One region of the Streptomyces siamensis genome, then DNA from elsewhere that is predicted to be linked to it. Evidence: riboswitches for the same ligand, from Rfam matches in the RefSeq annotation. Region 1 holds a riboswitch; each other region holds the start of a gene.
What was found. Region 1 has a riboswitch for cyclic di-AMP ahead of ABEB03_RS29450 (M23 family metallopeptidase). Riboswitches for the same ligand answer to the same signal wherever they lie in the genome.
Positions count from the first base shown of each region.

Region 1 (4,366 bases):
CGTCGAGCGCTGGGCCGCCCTGGACAACGACGGGCCCGCCGTGGAGCTGCTGCGCGCCGACTCGGCGACCTGGACGCTGCCTGAGCGCGACGGCTGGCGGCTGTCCCAGCTGCACGGCCGGTGGGCGGCCGAGTCCCGGCTGGTGCGCTCCCCCCTCACCTACGGGGAGAAGATCATCGGCAGCCGGCGCGGCCACACCGGGCACCAGCACCTGCCCTGGGTCGCGCTGGACAGCGAGGCCACCGAGGAGAGCGGCGAGGTGTACGGGTGCGCCCTCGGCTGGTCGGGGTCCTGGCGGATCGCCGTGGCCCAGCTGCCCGACGCCCGGGTGCAGATCACCGGGGGCGCGGGGTACGACGACTCCGGGCTGCTGCGCCTGGAGGCGGGGGAGTCGTTCACCACCCCGGTCTTCGCCGGGCTCTGGAGCGCCGGCGGCTTCGGCGGGGCGAGCCGGACCTGGCACGCCTACCAGCGGGAGCACGTCGTCCCGGACGCCGGCCGGGACCGCCCGGTGCTCTTCAATTCCTGGGAGGCCACCACCTTCGACATCGCCGAGGACCAGCAGATGGCGCTGGCGCGGCGGGCCGCGGAGATCGGTGTCGAGCTGTTCGTGGTCGACGACGGCTGGTTCGGCGCGCGCACCGGCGACCGGGCCGGGCTCGGCGACTGGACGCCCAACCCGGACCGTTTCCCCGCGGGGCTCAAGCCGCTCGCCGACCATGTCCACGCGCTCGGCATGGGGTTCGGGATCTGGGTCGAACCGGAGATGGTCAATCCGGACAGCGAGCTGTACCGCGCGCACCCGGACTGGGTCCAGTTCCAATCGGGGCGGACCAGGACGGAGTACCGCAATCAACTCGTTCTCAACCTGGCCCGCCAGGACGTCCAGGAGTACCTGTGGGAGCAGCTCGACCGGCTGCTCTCCGGTGCGCCGGTCGACTATGTGAAGTGGGACTTCAACCGCTGCTTCACGGACGCGGGTTGGCCCGGAGAGTCCTATCCGCAGAAGCTGTGGGTCGAGCACGTGCGGGCCCTGTACGCCCTCCTCGACCGGCTGCGGGCCGCGCACCCCGGTGTCGCCTTCGAGTCCTGCTCCGGCGGTGGCGGCAGGATCGACCTCGGCATCATGGCCCGTACGGACCAGGTGTGGACCTCGGACAACACCGACCCGCTCGACCGGCTCGCCATCCAGTACGGCCTCAGCCAGATCCACCCCGCGCGGGTCATGTCCGCCTGGGTCACCGACAGCCCGAACACCCAGCTCAACGGCCGGGTCAGCGCCCTGCGTCCACGGTTCGTGAGCGCCATGGCCGGGGTGCTCGGCATCGGTGGGGACCTGTCCGCGTGGAGCGAGGAGGAGCTCGCCGAGGCGCGGGAATGGGTCCGCCTCTACAAGGAGATCCGCCCCGTCGTGCAGCGCGGGGACCTCTACCGTCTGCGCCCTCCTGAGGGCGGCCTGAGCGCCGTGCAGTACGTCCACGGCGACGAGACGGTGGTGCTCGCCTGGCTCCAGGCCCAGCGGTACGGCGAGCCGGCCGCCCCGCTCCGGCTGCGCGGACTCGATCCAGCGCAGGCGTACGAATGCCGTGATACGGGCGAAATCCATCGAGGTGCGGTGTTGCTGCACCACGGGCTGCGGACGAGCCTGCGAGGGGACCTCGATGCCGCAGTCATCCGGCTACGTCGCATATGACTGTTCTGCCGGAATCGGGACCTTCGTTCCAACTGGCCCTGGATTGGGGCGCCGTGCGATGGGCCGCGTGAGCAGCGTCATATTCGTGACGATGCGTCGCGGCCCGCTTTTCGCAACGCGCCCGTATCCGCGGGCTGGTTGAGTCGGCAAAAAGATCATCTCTTCACGGAGAGTGACCGGCATTTCCGACATGGATCAAGAAAGGCGGGAGCGCGGAAAAATCACCTGCTTGTGGCTGCGCTCTCGTCTCGCTTACGTTCGCCCTCACTCCGGACGGACGCCCAATCCTGCCGCCGGCCGGAATCCGCACACAGACCCGCACACGGCAGGAGCGGGGGACCCAAGGTTCCATGCCTGTTCCGGTCTCCGGAACGGCTCGGGGTACAGCCGCGCCCACGCGTGGCCGGGCATCTCCAGCCCGCACCCGACAGCTCACCTCGCAGGCGCCGGAGAGGAACTCGTCATGCCCGCGAAGGGTAAGCACCGCCGTCCCAAGTCCCCCCGCTTCGCCCGCTCGATCGCCGTCGCCGGAACCGGTGGCGCCGCACTCGCGCTGCCCCTGCTGGGCGCCACCGGCGCCCATGCCGCCACCCCCGCCGCAACCGTCGCGCAGAAGGCGGGCAAGGCCGTGACCGCCGCTCCCGTCGCGGCGAAGAAGGTGGCCGGGACCAAGACCTACCGCGTCAAGACCGGCGACTATCTCTCGAAGATCGCCGACCAGCAGAGCGTCCGCGGTGGCTGGAAGAAGCTGTACTCCGACAACCGCTCGGCCATCGGCGGCGACCCGGCGCTGATCCATCCGGGTCTGAAGCTGACGATCGGCGCGAAGGCCGGGTCCGCCGGGACCACCCGGTCGTCCGCTCCGGCCGCGAAGACCGAGAGCGCCCCCGCGCCCCAGGCCGCCGCGAAGAGCTCCTCCGGCTACACGCTGCCGGTCGCGGGCGGCAGCATCGGCACCTCCTACAAGGTGGCGGGCAGCATGTGGTCCAGCGGGTACCACACCGGCGTGGACTTCGTGGTCCCGACCGGCACCACCATCAAGTCCATCGCCGCCGGAACCGTCGTCTCCGCCGGCTGGGGCGGCGCCTACGGCAACCAGGTCGTCATCCAGCACGCCGACGGCAAGTACTCCCAGTACGCCCACATGTCGGCCCTGTCCGTCTCGGCGGGCCAGACCGTGACCCCCGGCCAGCAGATCGGCCTCTCCGGCGCGACGGGCAACGTCACCGGACCGCACCTGCACTTCGAGATCCGCACCACGCCGAACTACGGCTCGGACGTGGACCCGGTCGCCTACCTGCGCTCGCACGGTGTCGCCGTCGGCTGACGCCTTCCGCAGTCCCCTGCGCCCGCCACCTCCTGCCGCGGACGCCGGGTCCCGCTCCTGACGGCGGGACCCGACGTCCACGAGGCAGGACCACCTCCGAAGGCCGGACCCCCGATCCCCGGGGTCCGGCCTTCGGTGCGTCGACACGTCAATTCGGCGCCACCGGTGCCGGATTGCGGCCCTCCGCGTGCGGACACGGTCAACGCTCCTGATCAGGGCCCTATTCCGGATTGACCAATACTTGACGAGTGGCTTATCTCACCATCCGTCAACCCTTCCTTACGGTCGCGTAGCTCACATCGAAAGGTGAATCATGGTCCGACGTGGCAGACGATTCGAAGAGTGACAACAGATCAGTGATCGGGTCGTACGTGGCGGTGGGGGACAGCTTCACCGAGGGCGTCGGCGACCCCGGTCCGGACGGGGCCTTCGTGGGCTGGGCCGACCGCTTCGCGGTGCTCCTCGCGGACCGGCGCGCCGAGGGCGACTTCAACTACACCAATCTCGCCGTGCGCGGGAAACTGCTCGACCAGATCGTCGCGGACCAGCTCGGGCGCGCCAAGGAACTCGCCCCGGACCTGGTCTCCTTCTGCGCGGGCGGCAACGACATCATCCGGCCCGGCACCGACCCCGACGAGGTCGCGGAGCGCTTCGAGCAGGCGATCGCCGACCTCACCTCCGCCGTCGGCACCGTCATGGTGACCACCGGCTTCGACACCCGTGGCGTGCCCGTGCTCAAGCACCTGCGCGGCAAGATCGCCACGTACAACGGACATGTGCGTGCCATCGCGGACCGCTACGGCTGCCCCGTGCTCGACCTCTGGTCCCTCAAGACGGTTCAGGACCGCCGTGCCTGGGACGGCGACCGGCTGCACCTCTCGCCCGAGGGGCACACCCGGGTGGCGCTCCGCGCCGGTCAGGTACTCGGTCTCGACGTGCCGGCCGACCCGGACCAGCCCTGGCCGCCGCTGCCGCCCCGCGGCACGCTCGAAGTGCGGCGCGACGACATCCACTGGGCGCGTGAGTACCTGGTCCCGTGGATCGGGCGCCGGCTGCGCGGCGAGTCGTCGGGAGACCATGTGGCCGCCAAGGGTGCCCTCTCCCCGGACGACATCAAGATGCGCATAGAGGCGGTCGCCTGAGCCGCGCCGACGCCGCCGGAGTCCGCCGACGGCGGCTCGACCAGTGAGGTGACAACGCGGGAGTGGCGTGGGGCGGAGCGCGGCACGCGGTGCTGGGATGACCGCGAACCGCCCCCGCGTCCCGAGGGGCGGGGCCCGAAGGAGACCTCCATGCCCGCCCGCCGCGTGTCCACCGCACTCGCCGTGACCCTCCTCGCCCTCGCC
Region 1 is NZ_BAABKB010000027.1:189,448-193,813, forward strand. Features, by position in the region: gene ABEB03_RS29445 (alpha-galactosidase) at 1-1,693, shown strand, start outside; cyclic di-AMP (ydaO/yuaA leader) riboswitch at 2,001-2,152, shown strand; gene ABEB03_RS29450 (M23 family metallopeptidase) at 2,157-3,020, shown strand; gene ABEB03_RS29455 (SGNH/GDSL hydrolase family protein) at 3,377-4,162, shown strand; gene ABEB03_RS29460 (SIMPL domain-containing protein) at 4,313-4,366, shown strand, end outside.

Region 2 (4,366 bases), on a different contig from region 1:
CGGCTACGGGTACGGGTACGCCTGGGCGTACGGACACCCCGCGGAGCAACCGCAGGGACAGCCGTACGGGAACCCGTACGGCCCGGTGGCCCCGTACCCCGCCTACAACCCCTACCGCACCTAGCGGCAGCTCCTGTCAGGCGGACGCCTTCGTCAGCTTCGCCAGCTCCCCCTCCGTGAGGACGAGGTCCGCCACGCCCAGCAGCGCCGGGAGCTGTTCGACCGTGCGGGCGGAGGCGATGGGGGCCGCGACCGTCGGCTGGGCGGCCAGCCAGGCCAGGGCGACCGTGGCGACCGGTGCGCCGTGCGCCTCGGCGACCTCGTCCAGGGCGGCCAGGACACGGATGCCGCGTTCGGAGTCGAGGTGCTTGCCCGCCCCTGCGGCGCGGGCCGAGTCGACGCTCGTACCCGGGCGGTACTTGCCCGTGAGGAAGCCGGACGCGAGGGCGAAGTACGGGACGGCGGCGAGGCCGGCGCGGGAGGCGACGTCGTGCAGGGGCCCCTCGTACGTGTCGCGCGAGACGAGGTTGTAGTGGGGCTGCAGGGCGACATAGCGCGCGAGGCCCTCGCGGTCGGAGAACTCCAGGGACTCGCGGAGCCGCTCGGGGGAGATGTTGGACGCGGCGATGTGCCGCACCTTGCCCGCGCGCACCAGTTCGTCGAGCGCGCCGATGATCTCCTCGACCGGCACCTCCGGCTTGTCGAAGTGCGTGTAGTACAGGTCGATGCGGTCGGTGCCGAGGCGGCGCAGGGACGCGTCGGCCGCCGCCTTGATGTTGGCACCGGACAGGCCCGGGTACCGGGGGTGCTGGCTGACCTTGGTGGCGAGGACGACGTCCGCGCGGTTGCCGCGCTTCTTCAGCCACGAGCCGATGAGGGTCTCGGACTCGCCGCCCTCGTTGCCGTCGACCCACGCCGAGTAGGAGTCGGCGGTGTCGATGAAGTTGCCGCCGGCGGCGGTGTACGCGTCGAGCACGGCGAAGGAGTGCGCTTCGTCGGCGGTCCAGCCGAAGACGTTGCCCCCGAGGGCGAGCGGGAAGATCTCGAGGTCGGACGGACCGAGCTTGCGGAGAGGAGTCATACCTCGCCCCAACACCCTTACCGGATGGGTGTATTCCGCATGCATCCGAAGACATCCGAATGCACCTGACCGGCAGCCCTGACGTCGGGGGGTTGTCGTCAGGGCTGCCGGAGACCGTTGCCGCGGAGGAAGTGGCGCCGCCTCGGCGGAGGATGTGCGGTCGCGCCTCAGGAGTGGCGCCCCTCGCACCGGGGGCCGGGCCCCTCGGCTCGGGATGAAGCCCGTGCGCCCAGGGCGCTGAGCCCTGGGTTCGGGTGGAGACCCTCGGCCCAGGCTCGGATCCCTGAGCACAAGGGTGGAGACCCTCGGCCAGGGGAGATCCCCCGGCACGAGCGTGGAGCACCTCAGCCAGGAGCCGGAGCCCTCGGCACAGAGCTGGAGACCCTCAGCCCAGGGGAGATCCCTCGGCGCAAGGGTGGAGACCCTCAGCCCGGAGCCGGAGCCCCTCGGCGCAAGGGTGAAGACGGTCGGCTCAGGGGTTGAGGCCCTTGCCGCGCAGCCAGGCCATCGGGTCGATGGAGTCGCCTCCGCCGGGGTGCACTTCCAGGTGGAGGTGCGGTCCGGTGACGTTGCCCGTCGCACCCACGCGCCCGATCACTTCGCCCGTGGTGACCTTCTGCCCGGCGGTGACACTGATCGACGACTGGTGGCAGAACCACAGCTCGGTGCCGTCGTCGAGGGTGAGGACCGTGCGGTAGCCGTACGCGCCGGCCCAGCCGGCCTCCGTGATGGTGCCGCCGTGGATCGCCTTGATGAGCGTCCCGGTGGGCGCCGCGAAGTCGAGGCCGGTGTGGTAGCCGGAGGACCACATGGAGCCGGCCTCACCGAAGGTGGAGGTCAGCGTGTACGAGGAGGTGGGCAGCGAGTAGCTCTTGGCCAGCTCGGCGAGGCGCTCCGCCTCGGCCTTGGCCTTGGCCTCCTCCTCCGCCTTCTTCTTGGCGGCGGTGGCCTTGGCCTCCGCGGCGTCCTGCTGCTTCGCGGCGGTCTCGGCGGCCTGCTTCGCGGCGGCGGTCTCGGCGGCCTCCTGGGCCGCGCTGTCGACCTGGTCCTGCTGCGACTCGGCCTGCTGCATGATGCGGGCACGCAGCGCCTCACCGGCGTCGGCGCTGCCCTGCGCGGCGTCCGCGCTGGTCAGTCCGGCGGTGGTGAGAGGAGTGTTGGAGCCCTTGGGCGCGCTGGACTCGCCGCCGTCGGAGATCAGGGCCTTGGCGGACTCGGTGACCGAGGAGAGGTCGGGCAGGGAGATCGAGACCGGCGGCTTGCCGGGCGCCGCGGTGGCCATGCCACCCGCGCCGACGGCGGCTATGACCCCGACACCGAGGACGGTGGAGCTGCGGGCGAGTCCTCCGCCGCGCTGCTTGCTGACGCGGTGCCGGCCGCGGACGGGACGGACGGAATCCGCGGTGGGATTCCACTCCTCCCAGGGGCCCTCGTCGTTGCCGTGCGCGTAGCCGATGGACTGGGTTTCGTCCGGCGCGAACGAGGTTGGCTGGGCAGGCCGGTTGGACGCCACGTGGGCGCGCTCCTTTCCTTCCTTCTCGCCTACCGGGTTAGCTGACGGGTTCGGAGCAGGAAGGTCTCCTACGCGCGTCCCCCACGGATATGACCGCGAAGAACGCCCGATTCACCCCAAGTTGGTGGTTCCCCGGCTCCCTTGCGGGATTCGGCGCGTGCGCACGGAGCCATCTCTTGTGACGGCTGGGACGACCGCGCTGCGTTATCGAACGTTAATAGACGCGGACCCCGGATTCCAAGCCGTTCGGACTGATCGTTAACGCTTTTGGCCTGGACTTTGGGGGCACCACCGTCGGAAACCGGGCGAGTTGACCGCACCTCGTAAACACACCTTTCCTTGATGGTGCGTCAGTCGTTATGCGGAGGGATACGGTCCGGTCACCCCCGGTGACGACGATCAAGGACGTCGTACGGCGAGCAGCGCCATGTCGTCCGTCGTGCCGCCTCCCGCGTGCCGCCGGACCTCCTCGGCCAGGACGGTCAACAGGGCGTCGGGACCGGGGAATACGCGTCCGGCGAGACGTTCCGCCGGGTCGTAGAAGTCCCCACGCCCGTCGCGCGCCTCGGACAGACCGTCGGTGTAGAGGAGCAGCGTCGCCCCGTGCGGGAACTTCTCGCACACCGCACGGTCGGGCCAGCTGCCCAACTCGCCCATCCCGAGCGGCAGTGCCGCCGGCCCGCCGTCGAGCGTGACGAGCGTGCCGTCGGCGTGCAGCAGCAGGGGTGGCGGATGGCCGCGGTTGAGGATCCGCACGACACACTCGCCGTGCGGGACCTCCGCGAGCACGGCCGTGGTGAAGCCCTCGAAGGCGTCCAGACCTTCCCGCCGGGTGCCCTCACGCGCCAGCGCCCGTTCGAGACGGCCGGCGACCGCCTCCAGGGTCGCCTCCTGCTCGGCCGCCTCCCGGAAGGCGCCGATCACTACGGCGACGGCGGCCACCGCGCCCATGCCCTTGCCCCGTACGTCTCCCACGACCACGCGTACGCCGTGCGGCGAGTCCTGCACCGCGTAAAGGTCGCCGCCGATGAACGCGTCGGCCTGCGCCGCCTCGTAGCGTGCGGCGACCTCCAGACCGCCGATCCGCTCGGCCGGTTCCGGCAGCACCGCGCGCTGCGCGGACTCGGAGACCTCCCGGACCGAGGCGAGCCGTTCGTCGCTGCGGCGCACGAGGACGTTGATGAGCGCGGCCAGGCCGGCGGCGGTCGCCACGGTGACGACTTCCGTGACCGCGTCGACGTGCATGACGATTCCGAGCCTGAGGTGGACCGCGAGGACGGCGACGACGGCCAGCAGGCCGGTGAGCGCCGTGCTCAGCAGCGTGTAGAGAGGCGCGGCCACCAGCGGGGCGGCGGTGAAGAAGGGGGCGGCGGTGAACTCCCTCGGGGTCAGGTAGTCGTAGAGGACCCCGGCGACGACGAGCAGCGCGGGCAGCACCCGGACGAAGGTCCGCGCGGAGGAGACCCCACGCTCCCCGGCGCCCGCGGGACGGGGCCGCGGGGTGTCCCCGAGGCCGGGGTCGGGCACGGGGTCGCCGGGCAGCCGTCCACCGGACCGGTCGTACGGGCCCGTGGCCGCTCGCCGCTCGCTTCCTGGTCGCCCCACCCGTCCAGATTTCCCGGCACGGGGGCGGGCGGCGACCGGTGTGGACCGACCGGGGGAATGCGCGAGGTCGTGCCCTGCCGCCACCCGGGGCGCGGGGCAAGGGTGCGAGGAAAGGCCGAGGACCGGGAACAGGCCGGGGGAAAGACCAAGGGCCGGACTCGTCATTC
Region 2 is NZ_BAABKB010000040.1:22,261-26,626, forward strand. Features, by position in the region: gene ABEB03_RS37345 (PrsW family intramembrane metalloprotease) at 1-124, shown strand, start outside; gene ABEB03_RS37350 (aldo/keto reductase) at 137-1,081, opposite strand; gene ABEB03_RS37355 (M23 family metallopeptidase) at 1,554-2,594, opposite strand; cyclic di-AMP (ydaO/yuaA leader) riboswitch at 2,606-2,760, opposite strand; gene ABEB03_RS37360 (PP2C family protein-serine/threonine phosphatase) at 2,994-4,199, opposite strand.
Region 2: another riboswitch for cyclic di-AMP. It lies ahead of ABEB03_RS37355 (M23 family metallopeptidase); the one in region 1 lies ahead of ABEB03_RS29450 (M23 family metallopeptidase).

Region 3 (4,366 bases), on a different contig from region 1:
GCCTCGCTCCTCGGTGGCTTCCTCACCCAGATGAAGGCGATGGGCCGGGGCACCGCCCGCTTCGTCCCCGCGATGCTGCACGGCGCGCTGACCATGCTGGTCACCGGTGTGGTGCTGGTCGGCCTCAACCAGGCCGACGACAACCCGGTCGACAACATCAAGATCGGCGTGAAGCTGGCCCTGCTGATCGTGATCCTGGGGCTGGTCTACGTGAAGCGGGACGACGAGCAGGTGGACAAGCGCCTCTTCGGGCTCGTCGGCCTGCTGACGACCGCCAACATCTTCATCGCCGTCCTCTGGACCTGAGCGCGCAGCGGCCCCGGCAGGGCAGATGCCCGAGCGCGGCGAAGGCATGAGCGCGGCGAAGGCACGAGCGCTGCTAAGGCATGAGCGTGGCGAAGGCACGAGCGCGGCGAAGGGGCGCCCGCCGTCCGCTCACGCCCGCTCGAACGCCGTCGCGGCCCGGGCGGCCCCCACCGCGGCGGCCAGCCACGCCGCCACCGCGATCCACAGCAGCGCGTCCCCCCATCCCCTGAGCCAGGGGTGGCCGAGCGCGGACGACACGGTCAGGGTGGCCACCGCCGTCATTCCCATCGGGAAGACCGTCGCCCAGCGTCGTACGTCGTAGCGCGGGCGCGGCCAGATCAGCTCCGAGACGACGAGGACGCAGTACCAGGCGACCGCGAGGACCAGCACGGCGACGGTCACGGTGCGCAGGACGCTCTGGTCGTCGTCGTTCCACAGGTACGGGTTCACGTGGTGCGCCGCGACGAGCTTGGCCCCGGCCAGCGCCGAGATGGCGAGCGCGCCGCCCGCCACCCACTGGTCCCCGGCCCCCCGCGCCACCTCGCGGATGTCGAAGTGCGCGTACGCCACCCCGTACAGCACGAGACCGAGCCAGAACAGCACGAGCGCGGCGTGCGCGAGCCACTTCGGGCCGACGGCCGCGGCGAGCGTGGCGGCCAGCACGGCGAGCCCCTGCGTGGCCACGCAGACGAGGAACACGCCGCCCGGCATCCGGTGCTTCCAGTGCCGTACGACGCACCACAGCAGCACGGGCCAGAGCACGGCCGACAGGGCGAGCAGGGCCTCGGCGACGACCTGCCATCCGAGGGCGGACAGGCGTGTCCCGAGCACGGTGGTGGCCGCGACGGCGGTGAGGCCGGCCGGCGTGTACGCCTCTCCCACCCAGCGCGGCCGTTCCCGCAGCAGCCGCAGGACGAAGTCCGCGGCGAGCCCGACCCAGGCCACGCAGGCCAGGACCAGCGCGATACGGGACAGCGTCTCGTGGTCGGCCATGTGCAGCCCGACCGAGACGATGCCCGTGGCCATCACGGCGGCACCGGCGGCGGGCGGGTGCTCCGCCCACCAGGCGCGGAGCTGGGAGAAGGCTGGCATGCGGACGATGCTATGGACCGACGGGGGAGTTGCCCGTGGGGCACGCGCGCGGGGCGCCCGATAGGCCCCACGCGCGCATGCCCGGCACCGAGCGCCGTCCGCGGGACGGCCTACGCCGGGCGCACCACGCTGTGGATCGCCGACGTGCCGTCGTAGTAGATCGACTCCTCGCGCACGTACGCGCCCGGCTTCGGCGCGTGGATCATCATGCCGTTGCCGATGTAGAGGCCGACGTGGCTGATGTCGTCGTAGAAGAACACCAGGTCACCGGGCTGCGCGTCGGAGAGGGAGACGGTCGTGCCCGCGTTCACCTGGTCGTAGGTGACGCGCGGGAGCGAGACCCCGGCGGCCTTCCAGGCGGCCTGCGTGAAGCCCGAGCAGTCGTACGAGTCCGGTCCGGTGGCGCCCCACACGTACGGCTTGCCGATCTGGGTGCGGGCGAAGGCGACCGCCTTGTCCGCCTTCGCCGTGGACGACGAACCCGTGGTCGTCGAGCCGGTGGAGCCCGTCGAGCCGGTGCTGGTGTCGCCGGACGACGACTCCTGCGCGGCCGCCTTCTTCGCGGCCTCGGCGGCGGCCTGCTGCTTCGCCAGTTCCGCCGCCTTGCGCGCGGCCTCCTCCTGCTTCTTCTTCTCGATCGCGGCGAGCCGGGCCTTCTCCTCCGCGGTCAGCTTCGAGAGCAGGTCACGCGCCTCGGTGAGCTTCGTCTGGACGTCGGCCTTGGACTTCTTGAGCGCGTCCTGCGAGGAGGACAGCGTCTCCAGGCTCTTGGCGGCCTCCGTGCGCTTCTTCGTGGTGGCGGCCTGCTCGGTGGTGTAGTCGTCGACGGCCGCCTTCTGGCGGGTGGTCAGACGGTTCATCAGCTGGGTCTGGTCGAAGTAGTCCTGCGGGTCGTCGGCGAGCAGGAGGGTCGCGGTGTCGGGGGCGGCGGCCCCGGTGCGGTACTGCGCGGCCGCGAACGAACCCAGTTCCTCACGCGCCGAGTTGAGCTTCTCGGTGCGCTTGGCGACGTCGTCGCGCAGGGCGTCGACGCGCTCCTGCTGCTTGGCTGTCTTCTCCCTGGTCGCGTTGTACTTCTCGGTGGCCGTCTCGGCCTGGTGGTAGAGGTCGTTGACCTTCTTCTCGACTTCTTCGAGGCTCGGCCTGGGCTCGGCGGAGGGGGACGCGTTCGCCGTCTGGGAGAGCAGGGCCACGGAGGTGAGGGCGGCCGTCGCGAGAGCGGGGGTGCGTATGCCTGCCATACGCGAACCCGCGGGACGCCATTTGCGGTGCGACGCCAAGAGAGGCGACTCCTTCCGTCATCCGCCTACCGAGTTAGCTGTCGGGTTCGGGCGGGTGCATCCGGAAGGTTTGCCCTACGGTCCTTGCCCCACAAGGCAGTTGGACCGATTCACCCCAAGGTCGGTGGGTCCCCGGTTCCGGCCGCCGCGAAGGCAGGCCGAATTCGGCGGAGGCCACACGGCCCGGCGACGTTCGCCGGTGGGGGTCGAGCGGCCTGTGCGGCACGCTAGCCAATTCGTGTGGCTGCTGTGAAGGTTGATGTGCGATATGCCCGATACATTTTCGTGACCTTGGCCATGAGAAGCGTCACTCTCACCGATCGTGGTCCGGAGGATCTGGAGGGTGACAGGGGTTAAGGGGGTGTCGGTGGGGGGCGGGACGCGCCGCGGGGGTTCTGAAGGTGATGTGCGTCACGGCGGAGCGGCGGAGATGGCGGAGGTGGCGGAGGCGGCGGGGAGGGGTCTTCGGGGCCGGCGCCGATGCCGGGGCAGGGCACGGGGCTCGCGGAGTCCAGGCGGGGGGCGAGGGACTCACGGAGCCGGGCGGGCGGGTGATGGGGTCGGCGGACCCGGGAGTGGACCCGGGAGTGGACCCGGGAGGGGCGGGCCGGGCTCACGGAGGCCGGTCCGGGAAGATCATCGGCTTCCATGAGGCACCGCGGAGACGGACGGACACCCCGATCGGGGCGGACTTTCCGGGGCGGCGGCCGGTTGTCGGTGGGGCGGCCTAGACTCGGAGAGCGATGAGCAGCCTCTTTGACGACAGCTTCCTGGCGGACCTCAAGCCCTCCGGGGCCCACGAGGAAGAGCCCCCGCCGCCGCCCGAGGACGAGGCGCCGGAGCCGATTCCGGACGACCTGTTCGGCGGCCGCTTCGACCTGCCCCCGGCCCGGGACGCGTACTACCGCGACGGCGCGCACCGCCCTGCCCTGGACCCGGCGACGCTGCTCGACGGACTGAACGAGAATCAGCGCGCCGCCGTCGTCCACTCCGGCTCCCCGCTGCTCATCGTGGCCGGCGCGGGTTCGGGCAAGACCCGCGTGCTCACCCACCGGATCGCCCATCTGCTGGCCGAGCGGCACGTCCACCCCGGCCAGATCCTCGCGATCACCTTCACGAACAAGGCCGCGGGCGAGATGAAGGAGCGCGTCGAGCAGCTCGTCGGCCCGCGCGCGGGCGCGATGTGGGTGATGACCTTCCACAGCGCCTGCGTCCGCATCCTGCGCCGCGAGAGCAAGAAGCTCGGCTTCACGTCGTCCTTCTCGATCTACGACGCCGCCGACAGCAAGCGTCTGATGGCCCTGGTCTGCCGCGACCTGGACCTCGACCCCAAGCGCTTCCCGCCGAAGTCCTTCAGCGCCAAGATCTCGAACCTGAAGAACGAGCTGATCGACGAGGAGGACTTCGCGAACCAGGCCGCCGACGGCTTCGAGAAGACCCTCGCGCAGGCCTACGCGCTCTACCAGTCGCGCCTCCGCGAGGCCAACGCGCTCGACTTCGACGACCTGATCATGACGACGGTCAATCTGCTGCGCGCCTTCCCGGACGTCGCCGAGCACTACCGCCGCCGCTTCCGCCACGTCATGGTCGACGAGTACCAGGACACCAACCACGCGCAGTACGCCCTGGTCAGGGAGCTGGTGGGGCCCGCCGACAGCGACCCCGGCGAGCTGTGCGTCGTGGGTGAC
Region 3 is NZ_BAABKB010000030.1:179,728-184,093, forward strand. Features, by position in the region: gene ABEB03_RS31630 (hypothetical protein) at 1-306, shown strand, start outside; gene ABEB03_RS31635 (tellurite resistance/C4-dicarboxylate transporter family protein) at 436-1,398, opposite strand; gene ABEB03_RS31640 (C40 family peptidase) at 1,509-2,678, opposite strand; cyclic di-AMP (ydaO/yuaA leader) riboswitch at 2,686-2,858, opposite strand; gene pcrA (DNA helicase PcrA) at 3,422-4,366, shown strand, end outside.
Region 3: another riboswitch for cyclic di-AMP. It lies ahead of ABEB03_RS31640 (C40 family peptidase); the one in region 1 lies ahead of ABEB03_RS29450 (M23 family metallopeptidase).